DNA from 3 places in the Citrobacter sedlakii genome. Region 3 is predicted to be linked to each of the others. Evidence: predicted binding sites of a transcription regulator. Region 3 holds the regulator's gene; each other region holds the start of a gene.
What was found. The regulator CRP, encoded in region 3, controls carbon source genes, mostly activating them, when cyclic AMP is high. The targets are predictions, from matches to a motif close to ATGTGANNNNNNTCACAT.
Positions count from the first base shown of each region.

Region 1: the regulator CRP is predicted to act here: its motif matches at 1,458-1,475, upstream of hpt (hypoxanthine phosphoribosyltransferase).
Region 2: the regulator CRP is predicted to act here: its motif matches at 1,448-1,465, upstream of glpT (glycerol-3-phosphate transporter).

Region 1 is NZ_CP071070.1:3,692,299-3,695,534, reverse strand. Features, by position in the region: gene JY391_RS17685 (glucose/quinate/shikimate family membrane-bound PQQ-dependent dehydrogenase) at 1-1,397, opposite strand, end outside; gene hpt (hypoxanthine phosphoribosyltransferase) at 1,603-2,139, shown strand; gene can (carbonate dehydratase) at 2,181-2,843, opposite strand; gene JY391_RS17670 (ABC transporter ATP-binding protein) at 2,952-3,236, shown strand, end outside.
Region 2 is NZ_CP071070.1:1,592,498-1,595,733, reverse strand. Features, by position in the region: gene glpT (glycerol-3-phosphate transporter) at 1-1,336, opposite strand, end outside; gene glpA (anaerobic glycerol-3-phosphate dehydrogenase subunit A) at 1,609-3,236, shown strand, end outside; gene glpB (glycerol-3-phosphate dehydrogenase subunit GlpB) at 3,227-3,236, shown strand, end outside.
Region 3 is NZ_CP071070.1:439,533-442,768, forward strand. Features, by position in the region: gene JY391_RS02035 (YccS/YhfK family putative transporter) at 1-1,601, opposite strand, end outside; gene crp (cAMP-activated global transcriptional regulator CRP) at 1,653-2,285, opposite strand; gene JY391_RS02045 (OsmC family protein) at 2,593-2,997, shown strand; gene JY391_RS02050 (phosphoribulokinase) at 3,065-3,236, opposite strand, start outside.

The DNA of each region.
Region 1 (3,236 bases), 1.5 Mb from region 3:
TCCCACAGATCGTGGTGAACGGTCTGATAGCTCCACGCGAGCTTACCGGTAGTGGCATTCAGCGCCAGAACGGAGCTGGCGTAGCGTTCCTGCTCCGGCGTACGGTGGCCGCCCCAGATATCCGGCGTGGAGACGCCCATCGGCAGATAAACCAGGTCCAGCTTCGCATCATAGGCCGCAGGCGCCCACGAGTTCGGTGAGTTAAAGGTGAAGGTGTGCTCATCCGAAGGAATGGCATTTGGATCTTTCGCACCCGGATCGAACGCCCACAGCAGTTTACCGTTGTTAACGTCGAAACCGCGGATCACTCCGGACGTTTCGCGGGTGGAGAAGTTATCGGTGACCGACCCGGCAATCACAATCGTTTTATCGGTAATGATTGGCGGCGAGGTCGGTTCGTACAGACCCGGCGTTTGATCCGGCATATTGGTTTGCAGGTTCAGCACGCCTTTGTTGGCAAAGGTTTCGCACAGCTTGCCGTTTTCCGCGTTCAGCGCAATCAGACGTCCATCGTTTACCGGCAGGATGATGCGGCGCGGACAGTCGGCAATCACTTCCGGAGAGGCTGTGTCGGCCTTCGCTTCATGGTAGGAGACGCCGCGGCAGGTGACGTGCTGGAAAGACTCGTTCGGTTTCAGTTCCGGGTCGTAATGCCATTTCTCTTTCCCCGTCGCCGCATCCAGCGCGAACAGTCGCTGGTGGGCGGTGCATAGATACAGCGTGTCACCCACTTTGATAGGCGTGACTTCGTTAGTCAGTTCGCCCGGATCGTCCGGCTGCTTCAGGTCGCCGGTACGAAACACCCACGCTTCCTTCAGCTTGTGAACGTTATCGGCGTTAATCTGCTTCAGCGGTGAATAGCGCTGGCCTTCCTGGTTGCGCCCGTAGGCAGGCCAGTCACCGTCAGCCACCGGCGAGATAGGCTCGGCTGGCGTGGACTCGGCGCTGAGCGTGCCGTCAATTTCCTGCGGATCGTTGAAGCCCGCCCAGGTCAGGATCCCGCCGCTGATCAGCAGGGCGACCAGCAGGGCGGCGACCGCGCCGCCGGAAGGAATTATCAGGCGACGCCAGACAAAAGGTAAAATCAGCCAGATGCCGAAGAAGACAAGAATGTCGCTGCGCGGCGTCAGCGCCCAGAAGTCGAAGCCGACTTCCCATACGCCCCAGATCAGAGTGGCGAGCAGCAGAGCGGCATACAGCCACAGCGCGGAGCGCTTGCTGCGCCAGAGCAGCCAGGCGACGCCCAGCATCGCCAGACCGGCGATCGGGTAGTACCAGGAGCCGCCGATAGCGACCAGCCAGCCGCCGCCGATCAGTAAATACAGCCCGCAGAGCGCGGCAAAGAGGGCCGTTAGCGTCACGAGAAGCCGTGGCGAACGTGCATTGTTTTCAGCCATAAAAAGACACCATCTCAATTTGTTAAATTTTTAATAGCAATTAATTATAGGATTTAACATGTGTGATCGTCATCACAAAATGAGCTTTATCAACAGATGCCGCGAATAAATACTTTTACTGGTATACTGCGTGCCTTGCATTTCGATGCCGGTTCATCTGGAGCAGGCATTGAGTGATTTGTTTTTAAATCATATGGTTAGAGATATGAAACATACTGTAGAAGTCATGATCCCTGAAGCGGAGATCAAAGCGCGTATTGCCGAACTGGGTCGTCAGATTACTGAACGTTATAAAGACAGCGGCAGTGAAATGGTGCTGGTGGGTCTGCTGCGGGGGTCATTCATGTTTATGGCGGACCTGTGTCGTGAAGTGCAGGTATCTCATGAAGTCGATTTTATGACCGCCTCCAGCTACGGTAGCGGCATGTCTACTACCCGAGACGTGAAAATCCTCAAAGACCTGGACGAAGATATTCGCGGCAAAGACGTGCTGATTGTGGAAGATATTATTGATTCCGGGAATACACTGTCGAAAGTGCGCGAGATCCTGGGGCTGCGCGAACCGAAATCGCTGGCGATCTGCACTCTGCTGGATAAACCCTCCCGTCGTGAAGTGAACGTGCCGGTGGAATTTATCGGTTTTTCGATTCCGGATGAGTTCGTGGTGGGCTACGGCATTGATTACGCGCAGCGTTATCGCCATCTGCCGTATGTCGGTAAAGTGGTTCTGCTGGACGAGTAAGCAAAGACATGCCGGATGGCGTTGCCGCCCGGCATGGTCAATTAGCGGTGATTGATGTGTTTCTTACTGAGGTTAGACACGCCCTGACGATACCGCTGTTCCAGCGACTCGCGGTTGGTGGCCGTCACTTCCAGATCGCGCAGCAACCCGTCGTGAATACCGTACGCCCAGCCGTGAATCGTTACTTTCTGACCGCGCTTCCACGCCGACTGCATGATGGTGGAATGGCCCAGGTTGTACACCTGTTCCATTACGTTCAGCTCACACAAGGTGTCCATCCGACGCTCCTGCGGCATTTCACCGAGCAATGAGCTATGTTTGAACCAGATATCGCGGATGTGCAGCAGCCAGTTGTTGATTAAACCCAGTTCCGGGTTTTCAACCGCCGCCTGCACGCCGCCACATCCGTAGTGGCCGCAGATAATAATGTGTTCAACTTCCAGCACATCGACGGCATACTGCACCACAGAGAGGCAGTTGAGATCGGTGTGGATGACCAGGTTGGCCACATTACGGTGAACAAATAATTCGCCCGGCTCGAGTCCGGTTAAACGTTCTGCGGGAACGCGACTGTCGGAACATCCAATCCATAGAAAGCGCGGTTTCTGCGCTTGCGCCAGTTTCTCAAAAAATCCGGGATCCTCTTCCACCAGCATTTTTGACCATAGTGCATTGTTGCTGATGAGTGTATCTATGTCTTTCATGGAGGTTAACGACCTGTAACCAAATAAGTGCGTTGGGCTAATATAGGGCAACTCCGCGATTATTTAAACCACATATAAAGTGTAAGAACGTAAGGTAAGTAAAAATTTATGACCATTGCACTGGAACTTCAACAACTTAAAAAAACGTATCCGGGGGGCGTTCAGGCGCTGCGCGGTATCGATTTGCAGGTCGAAGCGGGTGATTTTTATGCGCTTCTGGGACCAAACGGGGCAGGAAAGTCGACCACCATCGGCATCATCAGTTCGCTTGTTAACAAAACATCCGGGCGCGTTAGCGTGTTTGGCTACGATCTTGAAAAAGATATCGTCAACGCCAAACGCCAGCTGGGACTGGTGCCGCAGGAGTTTAACTTCAACCCTTTTGAGACGGTG
Region 2 (3,236 bases), 1.2 Mb from region 3:
TCATCTCCTGGTGATGGCGTTTCTCGCCGAACATGACGATAACCAGCAGGATCACCGCCAGAATGCTGCCGCCAATCATCACCATGAAGCCGCCGTCCCAGCCGAAGAAGTCAACGGTGTAACCCACTATCGCGCTCGCCGCCACAGAACCGCCGAGGTAGCCAAACAGACCGGTAAAGCCTGCCGCAGTCCCTGCCGCTTTTTTCGGCGCCAGTTCCAGCGCATGCAGACCAATCAACATAACCGGACCGTAAATCAGGAAGCCGATGACGATCATGCAAATCATGTCGACAGTCGGGTTGCCCGCCGGGTTCATCCAGTAGACGATGGTCGCAATGGTCACCAGGGTCATAAAGAATACGCCGGTGGCGCCACGGTTGCCGCGGAACACTTTATCCGACATCCAACCGCACAGCAGGGTGCCCGGAATGCCTGCATATTCATACAAGAAATAAGCCCAGGACGATTTATCCAGCGCAAAATGCTTCACTTCCTTGAGATAGGTCGGCGACCAGTCGAGGATGCCGTAGCGCAGCAGATAAACAAAGACGTTAGCGATAGCGATGTACCACAGCAGTTTGTTCGGCAATACGTACTGCATGAAAATCTGCTTCGCGGTCAGCTCTTCTTCCGCTTTTTCGTTGTAGTCGTCCGGATAATCGTTTTTGTACTCTTCGATCGGCGGCAGGCCGCAGGACTGCGGCGTGTCGCGCATCATGGCGAAAGCAAAGAGCGCAACGATGATTGCGCCAAACGCAGGCATATACAGCGCGGCTTTCCAGTCGTTAAACCATGCCATACCAAGCAGGAACAGCAGTGGAGGGATCCCGCCGCCGACGTTATGCGCGCAGTTCCATACCGACACGATACCGCCGCGCTCTTTCTGCGACCACCAGTGCACCATAGTACGACCACACGGCGGCCACCCCATCCCCTGGAACCAGCCACACAGGAACAACAGGACAAACATAATGGCAATGCTCGATGTCGCCCACGGCACAAAGCCCATGAACAGCATAACCGCCGCCGCGAGAATCAGACCGGCGGGAAGGAAAACGCGCGGATTCGAGCGGTCGGACACCGACCCCATGATGAATTTCGAAAATCCGTAAGCGATGGAAATCCCTGACAGCGCAAAACCGAGATCGCCGCGCGAAAACCCTTGCTCCACCAGATACGGCATGGCCAGCGCGAAGTTCTTGCACACCAGGTAATACGCGGCATAGCCAAAGAATATCCCCAGGAAAATCTGCCAACGGAGCCGACGATAGGTCGGATCAATCTCCGCTTGCGGCAAGCGCGCTTTATGCGCGGCTGGTTTAAAAATACTCAACATAATGTAGCCTCCGTGGCCCGTCTCTTTATAAGTGGTCAACACCGCAGTTCGTACAAACAACCCCGCTGCTTCCAGTGTGGCCGCGATGTTAAGTAAAGATACATGCGGTTAATGTGAATTACAGCACATATTGTTACAGTTTTATGACAAATGTTCAGAAAGGCGCACGAAATCACGTTTCATTTTCGAATCATGAGCGAATATGCGCGAAATCAAACAAACCATGCGTTTTATGTGGCTAAATGATAAAAAACGAACTGTGAGGGAAAACAATGAAAACTCGCGACTCGCAAACTGCTGACGTGATTATCATTGGTGGAGGCGCCACGGGGGCCGGTATTGCCCGTGACTGCGCGCTACGCGGCCTGCGCGTTATGTTAGTTGAACGCCACGACATCGCCACCGGCGCGACCGGGCGCAACCACGGTCTGCTGCACAGCGGCGCGCGCTATGCGGTCACTGACGCAGAGTCCGCCCGCGAGTGCATCAGCGAAAACCAGATTTTAAAACGTATCGCCCGTCACTGCGTTGAACCGACGGACGGTCTGTTTATTACCCTGCCCGAAGACGACCTCGCATTCCAGGCCACGTTTATTCGCGCCTGCGAAGAGGCCGGGATCCGCGCAGAGGCGATCGATCCGCAGCAGGCGCGCATAATTGAACCCTCAGTCAATCCACAGCTGACTGGCGCGGTAAAAGTCCCTGACGGCACGATCGATCCGTTCCGCCTCACGGCGGCGAATATGCTTGATGCGAAGGAGCATGGCGCAGTGATTCTGACCGCTCATGAAGTGACCGGCCTGATCCGCGAAGGGGCAACGGTCAGCGGCGTGCATGTACGCAATGCGCTGACTGGCGAAACGCAAACGCTGCATGCGCCAGTGGTGGTCAATGCCGCCGGGATCTGGGGGCAACGAATCGCGGAATACGCCGACCTGAGCATCCGCATGTTCCCGGCGAAAGGATCGCTGCTGATTCTGGATCACCGTATTAATCAGCATGTGATAAACCGCTGCCGTAAGCCGTCCGATGCCGATATTCTGGTGCCGGGCGACACCATTTCACTCATTGGCACCACCTCAACCCACATTGATTACAACGATATCGACAGCAACCGCGTCACCGCCGAGGAAGTGGATATTCTGCTGCGTGAAGGGGAAAAACTGTCGCCCGTGATGGCGAAGACCCGTATCCTGCGCGCATACTCCGGAGTAAGGCCGCTGGTCACCAGCGACGACGATCCGAGCGGACGCAACGTCAGCCGCGGTATTGTGCTGTTCGACCATGCGGAACGCGATGGTCTGGACGGATTTATCACCATTACCGGCGGCAAATTGATGACCTACCGCCTGATGGCGGAGTGGGCCACCGATGCGGTCTGTCGCAAACTGGGTAATACTCGCCCCTGTATGACCGCCGACACGCCGCTGCCTGGTTCGCACGAACCGACAGAAACCACCCTTAAGCGCGTGATCTCCCTGCCCGCGCCGCTGCGCGGCTCCGCCGTTTATCGCCACGGCGATCGCACGCCGGCGTGGTTAAGCCAGGGACGTCAGCATCGCAGCGTGGTTTGCGAATGTGAAGCCGTCACCGCTGGCGAAGTCCAGTACGCGGTGGAAAATTTAAACGTGAACAGCCTGCTTGACCTGCGCCGCCGTACCCGCGTAGGCATGGGCACCTGCCAGGGTGAACTGTGCGCCTGCCGTGCCGCCGGATTGTTGCAACGTTTTAATATCACCACCGCCACACAATCCATCAGCCAACTCTCTGATTTCTTAAATGAACGCTGGAAAGGCGTGCAGCCTATCGCCTGGGGCGACGCGCTGCGCGAAAGCGAATTCACCCGCTGGGTATACCAGGGCTTATGTGGTCTGGAAAAGGAGCCGCGCGATGAGATTTG
Region 3 (3,236 bases):
TCGCTGAGGATCAGGCGGATCGCCTCCTGGTCCGCCTCCAGCGCGTCGTGGGCATTTTTGCGCAACAGACCGCTTTGCCACTGCGGCCACAGCCAGACGGTGCCGCCGAAGGCGATCAGACAGCCGATGATCGTATCGACAAACCGCGGAATGATAAATTGTTCGCCGTTCAGGGTTAACAGTTGCAGGGTGTACACCGCCGTGACGGTAAACCCCACCGTCGCCCAGCCGTAGTTTTTGCGGATAATCAGATAGCTCACCAGGGTGACGAAGAGCATTAAAAGCAGCGTATACCCTTCGGGGATATGAAAGTGCAGCGTCACGCCCGCGACGATAAGTCCCGCCAGCGTTCCGGCCGAACGGTGCAGAATGCGTACGCGCGTTGCGCCGTAGCCATTTTGCGTCACGAACAGTACCGTCATCAGGATCCAGTACGGCTTCGGCAGGTGCAGCGCGGTACCCATCAGGCTGGCGATACTCAGCATGACGCTAATGCGTCCGGCGTTGCGCAGCGCCGGAGACTTCAGCGACAGATAGCTTTTCAGCGCCGGTAGCAGCGGAAGCCGCCGCTGTTTATCCGCCATCAGATCGCGCGCATAGAGCGGACGCTGGGTGCGAAGCACGCGGGCTATACGGCTGAAATGCCAGTAGCAAAACTGCCCGACGGGGTTATCCGGATGTTGATTGGCGATCTTTTCCAGCGCGCCGATTTGCTTCTGCATGGTGAAGCGCGTGGGCAGGCGATGGTACAGAATGTCATCCGCCAACACCCTCAGACGCGTGGCGACGGTTTGCGCGTTCCAGCGGATCACCTGTTCGGCGTGGCTGCGCTCGACCAGTTTTTGCACCTCTTCCGGCTGGTGCAGGCTGACCGAGATATGTTCTTGCAGATCCAGCGCTTCCTGGAAGGCGCGCAGCATCCGTTTGTAATCGTTATTGTGATGCGCCGACAGCATATGCATTTGCTGGTAGCACTGGGTGATCAGGTCAACCGCTTTCTGCTGGCGCACCAACAGCGGCGGTAGGGCTTTTTCCGGATCGGTGTGCTGGGTCAGCATGCTGTATTTCGCTTCGCAGTAATCTGCCAGTTCGCGATACAGCAGGCTTAGCGATTCGCGCAGCGGCTGTTCGCGCCACAACCAGAACCAGAACCAGTTAAACAGTCCATACCACAATGTCCCCAGCGCATAGATCAGCAGCGGCTCCCACACTGGCATATTTCCCGCCAGACTGAGGGTAAAAATTGCGGCGATCAGCGAAGCGGGAAGCAGACGGGCGTGAAGCGAGCTTAACTCCGCGGTGACGCCGAGGAGCAGCGTCAACCCGGTCAGAATCAGCGGTAACGGTACCGCCTGCGCCAACAACAGTTGCATCGCCAGGCTACACCCGGCAAACAGCGAGGCGCCAATGACCAGACGCTTGAAGAAGCGCTTGTGCGGCGTATCAAGCCCGGCAATGTTACAGCAGGCGGGAACGAGGGAGAAAAGCAGGCCCAGATGCAGTTGGCCTATCAGCAGGCCGACGGCCACGGGCAAACAGAGCACCAGCGTCTGACGTAGTGCGTAGTTGATCTCAGGGTGATAAATCAGTCTGCGCCACATCGGGAAAACAAAAATAGCGCGCTACCAGGTAACGCGCCATTTCCGACGGGATTAACGAGTGCCGTAAACGACGATGGTCTTACCGTGCGCGGAGATCAGGTTTTGATCTTCCAGCATCTTCAGGATACGACCAACGGTTTCGCGAGAGCAGCCAACGATCTGGCCAATCTCCTGGCGGGTAATTTTGATCTGCATACCGTCCGGGTGGGTCATTGCATCGGGTTGTTTCGCCAGGTTCAACAGCGTCTGGGCGATACGACCGGTCACGTCAAGGAAGGCCAGGTTACCGACTTTCTCTGATGTGACCTGCAGGCGGCGAGCCATCTGGGAAGAGAGACGCATCAGAATATCCGGGTTCACCTGGATCAACTGGCGGAATTTCTTGTAGGAAATTTCAGCCACTTCACATGCAGTTTTAGCACGTACCCATGCGCTACGTTCCTGGCCTTCTTCAAACAGGCCCAGTTCGCCAATAAAATCACCCTGATTCAGATAAGAAAGGATCATTTCTTTACCTTCCTCATCTTTAATCAACACTGCCACAGAGCCTTTAACGATGTAGTACAACGTTTCTGCTTTTTCACCCTGGTGAATTAGCGTGCTCTTCGACGGGTACTTATGAATGTGGCAATGAGACAAGAACCATTCGAGAGTCGGGTCTGTTTGCGGTTTGCCAAGCACCATGCGCGATTATCCTCTGTTATAAGCTGTCTCCAGAGCCAGAAAACGGCGCTGTCTCTGGGGTTGCAAAAATGTGCTTCCCGCTTCCTGGGAAGAGGCTGTCAATAACGGACAGCAGCCTTTAATGTGAAGTCCTCTGCATACATGCAGTACGTCAATGTATTACTGTAGCATCCTGACTGTTTTAGCATAGCTTTAGCCGTGTGTCTCCTGGTGTCTCGCTTCAGCATGACGCAGGTCGCCTTCCGTTGCGAGAATTGTTATGTACGCGTAATCTGTCAGGAAAATTGACGCACTGGAGTAAAAAAATATGCAAGCGCGTGTGAAATGGGTTGAAGGGTTAACCTTCCTGGGCGAGTCAGCTTCCGGACACCAGATCCTGATGGACGGCAATTCGGGAGATAAAGCGCCCAGCCCGATGGAAATGGTGTTAATGGCCGCGGGCGGCTGTAGCGCTATCGACGTGGTCTCCATTCTGCAAAAAGGACGTCAGGATGTGACCAATTGCGAAGTAAAACTGACCTCCGAGCGTCGTGAAGAAGCGCCGCGCCTGTTTACCCACATCAATCTGCATTTCATCGTGACGGGGCATGATTTAAAAGACGCCGCGGTGGCGCGGGCGGTGGATCTTTCCGCCGAAAAGTATTGTTCCGTGGCGCTGATGCTGGAAAAAGCGGTGAATATTACCCACTCGTATGAAGTCATTGCCGCCTGATAATTTTTACCTGATGGCGCTGCGCTCGACTGCCTTATGGCACAATCGGGCCAGCCGCCATTGAGGCTTATTCGATCTTCTTGCCTTCCATCAGGCGCTGTACCAGCGGCAGCATGATCAGTTCCATCGCCAGGCCCATTTTGCCGCCCGGTACCACCAGCGTATTGATGTGAGAAATAAACGAACCTTGCAGCATCGCCAGCAGCCAGGGGAAATCGATGCCTTCGAGATTGCGGAAA